Collimonas fungivorans: one gene and its partner. The main gene of each other region encodes a partner of the protein of the gene in region 2 in a complex. Links are inferred from orthologs where the notes say so. Each region holds a gene or a part of one and is shown on either strand. Other genes may lie near its edges.

What was found.
Region 1: the proteins of hfq (region 2) and CFter6_RS08460 are in contact, whole or in part, in a crystal structure (PDB 3VU3), measured with the Escherichia coli proteins. The link is inferred for Collimonas fungivorans from one-to-one orthologs.

What each region holds. Positions count from the first base shown.
Region 1 is NZ_CP013232.1:1,984,287-1,987,587, reverse strand. The notes cover bases 259-3,234. They hold CFter6_RS08460 (catalase), read right to left. Parts: upstream 2,530-3,234; coding sequence 988-2,529; downstream 259-987. Other genes in these bases: CFter6_RS08455 (bifunctional 4-hydroxy-2-oxoglutarate aldolase/2-dehydro-3-deoxy-phosphogluconate aldolase), read right to left, coding at 2,859-3,234; CFter6_RS08465 (ABC transporter permease), read right to left, coding at 259-337. In the rest of the region: more of CFter6_RS08465, read right to left, coding at 1-258; more of CFter6_RS08455, read right to left, coding at 3,235-3,301.
Region 2 is NZ_CP013232.1:2,539,286-2,542,367, reverse strand. Bases 292-3,048 are described here. They hold hfq (RNA chaperone Hfq), read right to left. Parts: upstream 1,910-3,048; coding sequence 1,673-1,909; downstream 292-1,672. Other genes in these bases: der (ribosome biogenesis GTPase Der), read right to left, coding at 2,057-3,048; hflX (GTPase HflX), read right to left, coding at 479-1,630; hflK (FtsH protease activity modulator HflK), read right to left, coding at 292-391. Outside these bases: more of hflK, read right to left, coding at 1-291; more of der, read right to left, coding at 3,049-3,082. UniProt on the Escherichia coli protein: RNA chaperone that binds small regulatory RNA (sRNAs) and mRNAs to facilitate mRNA translational regulation in response to envelope stress, environmental stress and changes in metabolite concentrations.

The DNA of each region.
Region 1 (3,301 bases), 550 kb from region 2 along the record:
TGGGCAGCAGCGAAGCCAGCCACAAGGCGAGGATAGCCGGCTTGTCGCCGATGCCGAACAGGGCCAGCGCCAGCGCCAGCACCGCCATGGAGGGAATGGTGTTGCCGATATTGAAGATCTGCATCCACTTTTCGGCATGGCGCGAAAAGTAAGGACGACTGAGCAGGATGCCGGCCGGAATGCCGCACAGCAGCGCCAGCGACATCGACCAGCCGACCAGGACCAGGTGACGTCCGGTGTAATAAATCAGGTCGCCCTGGTACTGATGGATCACTGCGGGCCCGATCGACCAGCCGATGGCAGCCACCACCAGCAATGTGACGGCGGCGCCGATCATGGCGTTGCGATAGCGATTCGTCATGCTTACTCCCTTGCATAGGCAGCGGCTGAAAACTCGTGGTGCGGCACGCCGGCTTTTTTGCCTGCGGGCGCGCAAACGGTTTTTCTTTTCCGCTGCGTATTGCATGACCGCGAAACACGAAACGACACGAAACCTGTCAGCGCGACATACAAATCAATTTTTTATGATCTCGTCCGGTCTTCCCGCGGGGAGGACATTGAACAAGCCGACTGCCGCATGGGGCGGCAAAGAATGCGAGGAATTCCCCGACTTTGGTGAAACTCCGGCGTAGCCGAAGCGTGAGACAACCCGCTGACGCGAGTCACGAAACCCAAAAAGGTGCCGTTGAGGCGGCACCATATTGTTGAGCGTTTGCCATTATAGCCAATTTTCTTGATGACGTCCAGTAATGGGATTTGCAAAAGCTATTACCCGAATGTCTGAAGACCACGATAGCATAGGATTTACGGAATGAATGTCAGAAAAATCTGATTTTTATGACAATAAAGAGCAAGTGAAGTAAAAGATGGATGCAGCTTGCCGAAGACGCCGCCATGGCCAACTGGCGGCGTCTTGAGGGGGAAATAACCAGGCGCCTGGAGCAACCTGGCGCCCTGGTCGTGCACCAGGCGGGTTAAACCTGCGGATTAACCCTCGAGCTTTTTAGCCCGCGCCTGGACATCAGCCAGGTTGCCCTTTACCGCGGCAGTCAGGCGGGTGCCGTAGTCGGCGTCGGCCTTGTAAAAATGGCTGAGCATGATTTGCTTGATTTCAGGATTGCTGACCTTGACCAGGTCGCTGGCCAGATTGCCGATCAGGTTTTCCTGCTCCTGTTTGGACAATGAGCGATAGAAATCGCCGGCCTGGGTGAAGTTGTCGGTGACAGTGATACGCGCCTGTTGCGTAGTGCCGCTCAAAGGTGTCTGCACCCCCTTGTATTGCGCATCTTCGGCATAGCTGCCGGCCTGGCGCGAGGGCTGGTAATTGACGTCTCCAGCCGGATTGACGGCAGTGCCGGCGCCGTTGGAGTTGTAGTTATTCACCTTCGCCAGCGGCTGGTTGACCGGCAGATGCTGGTTGTTTGCGCCCAGGCGGTGGAACTGCGTATCAGCATATGAGAACAGGCGGCCTTGCAGCATGCGGTCTTCCGACGGCTCGATACCTGGCACCAGGTGCGACGGCGCCATGGCGACCGATTCGGTGGTTTCGAAGAAGTTCTCCGGCACCTTGTTCAAGGTCATGGTGCCGATCTTGGTTTCGGCAATGCCAGGCCAGATCTTGGTGTCGTCCAGTGCATTGAAAGGAAATTTTCCCAGGTCTTCAGGCTTCACCACCTGTATGTACAAATCCCATTTCGGAAATTCGCCGCGCTTGATCGCACCGTAGAGGTCGTCGGTCAGGTTATTGAAGTCTTCGCCTTGCACCTTGGCTGCTTCGGCGCGGGTCAGGTTCTTGATGCCTTGCTGGCTCTTCCAGTGGAATTTCACATAACTGACCTGATTCTGGGCGTTGACCATCTTGAATGCATGGACGCCGTTGCCGTCCATCATGCGGTAAGAAGCCGGGATGCCGAGGTCGGAATATACCCGCGTCAGCATATGAGTGCTTTCCGGCTGGTGGCTGAAAAAATCGAAGAAACGGTTCGGATCCTGCGCATTGGTGATCGGCGACGGTTTCAGCGAATGGATCATGTCGGGAAACTTGATGGCGTCGCGGATGAAAAAGATCGGCAGGTTATTGCCGACCAGGTCCCAGTTGCCTTGGTCGGTGTAGAACTTGGTGGCAAAGCCGCGCGGATCGCGCAGCGTTTCAGGTGAACCGCTGGGATGGATCACGGTGGAGAAGCGCACGAATACGGGCGTCTTCTTGCCGGCTGCGGCAAACACGCTGGCGCGCGTCAACCCGGACAGGTTGCCAGCAGAGACAAACTCGCCGGCAGCGCCGGTGCCGCGTGCATGGACCACACGTTCCGGAATCCGTTCGCGGTCGAAGCGCTGCAGCTTTTCAATCAGGTGGGTGTCTTGCAGTACATCGGGGCCGTTCGGACCGGCGGTTTGCGAATTCTGGTTATCGCCGACCGGCGAGCCGTTGTCACGCGTCATGGTCTGGGCGCCGACGCCGGACGCCAGCAATGCGCCTAAGCCCAATGCCGCGATGCGCGCGAGAGGGAACTGTCTGGATATCTTCATGATTTGGCCTCAATGTTTTTGTCATGTGCGGGGATACGCCGATAAATTATGGAGTTCCAAAACATCTTTGCATATTGATAATTTCCAATGGGAAATATAGTTAAATACTATCGATATACACAATTCAATTTATAACAATGAATATCATCCGGCGGGCGATACGCTGAAAACGCACTGGCCGATAACCAGCGGGCGCGATCGGATTGCCGCCATGGATTGGCGCAGCATCAGGAAAAACAGGAGAAAGAAGGAGTACTAGGCGGATTCAAGCGGTCGCCGCTACAGCGATGATTAGTTAACCATCGCTGTAGCGGCGGGAGGGGAAAAGATCAGAGCGCCTTGCGCAGCTTGCTGGCAGCGGCCGCCAGCGCGGTGATGCGCGCCCAATCGCCGGACTTCAGCAGGTCTTTCGGCGTCAGCCAGGAGCCGCCGACGCAGGCAACGTTCTTGCAGGCCAGGAAATCCGGCGCAGTTTCCAGCGAAATGCCGCCGGTCGGGCAGAACGTGACGTCGCCTAAAGGACCGGCAATCGCATTCAGCATGCCGACGCCGCCCGCCGGCACTGCCGGGAACAGCTTCAACTGGCGGAAGCCGGCTTCGCGCGCCGCCATCACTTCGGACGGCGTCATCACACCAGGCAACAACGGCAGGCCGCTGGATTTGGCGGCGGCGATCAAGGCTGGCGTCAAGCCAGGAGAAACGCCGAACACCGCGCCGGCGTCGCGCGCGGCGACAAACTCGTCAGCCTGGGTCAAGGTGCCGACGCCGACAA
Region 2 (3,082 bases):
AGCGCCAGTTGAAACCAGGAGTGGTTGAGTGGCTGTACTTGCCGAATGTCATGACAACGCCGGTCTGGCCTTCCTGCACGGTAAAGAAACCGCTGGCCAGCCACAGCAAGGCCACCACCGCCGCAATCGCGCCGACGCCGACACCGGCGCCTTTCATGCCCGGATTGAAGCCGCCGCCGCTGGAATCGCCGCCACCGCCGTTTTTATTGCCCAGCAGGCGCGCCAGGCGCTGGTTGAAATCCTGCCACAGCTTGTCCAAGTCCGGCGGGCCGCCGTTATTCGGCTTTTTGCCGTCATTGTTTTGCTTGTTGTCATTTTGCGAATTCCGGCCCCATTGCGGGTCGTTCAACGAAAATTTCACACCAAGTTTTTTGAATAAGGTACCAAGCATTCGATCGTTATCTTTAAGTAAATAAAACAAATAGGTGGGAATGCTCGTTTGAGGCGCTTACTTTTGAAACAACGGCTTAACAATGCTTTACACCTGCTGCTGCGTATTTTCCGCGGCTGGCAACGGATATACAGTTGCCACCGGATCGCCGGCCGCCGGATCGCCGCCCGGCCGATTGCCGGTCACGAATTCCGCGATGGCCTGCCTTAATAAATCCAGGCCCAGGCCTTTTTGCGCGCTAACAAAAACTCGCTGAATTTTATCATACTCATCACGTTCGACCGCCGGCTCCAGTTCCGCTGCGTCAATCTTGTTCCACACCAGAATCTGCGGAATATGGTCGGCGCCGATTTCTTTCAACACCAGGTTCACCTGCTCGATCTGCTCCAAACGCGCCGGACTTGCAGCATCCACCACGTGCAGCAACAGGTCGGCATGGATGGTTTCCTCCAGGGTTGCCCGGAATGCGGCAACCAGTTGATGCGGCAGCTCACGAATGAAGCCGACCGTATCGGAAATCACCACACTGCCCGCTTCGCCCAGGTAAACCCGCCTGGATGTCGTGTCCAGCGTAGCAAACAGTTGATCCGCGGCATACACGCCGGCTTTCGCCAGCGCGTTGAACAAGGTCGATTTGCCGGCATTGGTGTAACCCACCAGCGAAATCGAGATAGTCGCACTGCGCCCGCGTGCGCGCCGTTGCGTTGCATGTTGCCGGTGCAGCTTGTCGAGCCTGGCGCGCAGGGCCTTGACCCGGTCGCCGAGCAAACGGCGGTCGGTTTCCAGCTGGGTTTCACCTGGTCCGCGCAAGCCGATACCGCCCTTTTGCCGCTCCAAGTGAGTCCAGCCGCGGATCAGCCGCGTCGCCAGATGTTGCAGCTGCGCAAGCTCTACCTGCACTTTACCTTCATGGCTTTTGGCTCTTTGGGCAAAGATGTCGAGTATGAGGCTGGTGCGATCCAGCACTCTTACTTTCAGTACACGTTCGAGATTGCGCTGCTGGGCTGGCGACAAGGCGTGGTTGAAAATGACTATTTCAAGCTCATCGTCAAATACCGCGTCGGCGATTTCCTGTGCTTTGCCTGAACCGACAAACAAGGCGGCGTCAGGACTGCTGCGCTTGCCGGTGATGGTGACGAGAGGCACCGCGCCGGCTGACTTGGCCAGCAAAGACAGTTCTTCCAGACTTGCGGCAAAGTCGCCTTTGCCGAAGTCCACTCCGACTAGCGCTGCGCGCATGGGTACATTCGTGTAGCTGCGGCCCTCGCCGACAGTGAATAGTTATTCTGCTTCGGCTTCAAGATTCAGATTGACAGCGCGTGCAGGAACAACGGTTGAAATGGCGTGTTTGTATACCATTTGGGTAACGGTATTACGCAGTAAAACGACGTATTGATCGAAGGATTCGATATGACCCTGGAGCTTGATGCCGTTGACCAGATAGATCGACACTGGAACATGCTCTTTACGCAAGGCGTTCAAAAACGGGTCTTGTAACAATTGCCCTTTATTACTCATGGCTACTCCACTGTGTTGTTGTGATTAGAAGTCAGATGCAAACTAAAAATATAGAACCAATAAGATTCTAAGCGAATGACTCGGTGGGTGTTTTACGAATGTAAACGATTTTCGGATTTACTGCTCGGAAAAAGTGTTTTTAAAAAATTATTTTTCCTGGCGAGCGTATGGATTCCGACTGGATCTGAACTCGATGCGTAATGGAGTCCCAACCAGCGAAAAAGTTTCTCTGAAATGTTTTTCGAGATAACGCTTATAGTTGTCTTCGATCGACTCCAGGGCGTTGCCGTGGATCACGACGATAGGCGGATTCATGCCGCCCTGGTGGGCATAACGCAGCTTCGGACGGATCGAACCCTTGCGCCGCGGCTGCTGGTGCTCTACTGCTTCGATCAGGGCGCGTGTCAGCTTCGGCGTAGTCAGGTTGGACATGGCCGCCGCGTATGCGGAATCTATCGATTTCATCAACGGCGTGATGCCGGTAGATTTCAGCGCCGAAATGAAATGGAATTTCGCAAATGACAGGAAGTTCAGCTTGCGATCCATGTCCATCTTGATTTCATCGCGGCGGTCGCTGGTCAAGCCATCCCATTTGTTGACGCCGACCACCAGCGCACGCCCGGTCTCCAGCACAAAGCCGGCGATGTGGGCATCCTGTTCGGAAATATCCTGTTGCGCGTCGAGCAGCAGCAAGACCACATTGGCTTCCGAGATCGACTGTAAAGTCTTGACCACGGAAAACTTTTCGATAGCTTCGAAAACTTTGCCGCGGCGGCGGATGCCGGCAGTATCGATCAAGGTGTATTTCTTGCCGTCGCGCTCGAACGGGATCTCGATCGAGTCGCGCGTGGTGCCCGGCATGTCGAACGCGATCACACGCTCTTCGCCCAGCAAAGTGTTGACCAAGGTCGACTTGCCGACATTCGGACGGCCGACGATGGCGATCTTGATGCCGCGCTCCTTGTCTTCCGGCTCAGGCTCTTCCGACGGGCGCTGGGAGAAAGCCAGGTCGAGCGACTCTTCCACCAGGTCAGTCACGCCGTCGCCGTGGGCGGCGGAAATGACGTAGGGATCGCCCATGCCGAGTTCATAGAACTCGGCGGTGACCGAGGTGTACTTCATGCCTTCGGATTTGTTCACCACCAGCATCACGGAGCGGCCGGATTTGCGCAA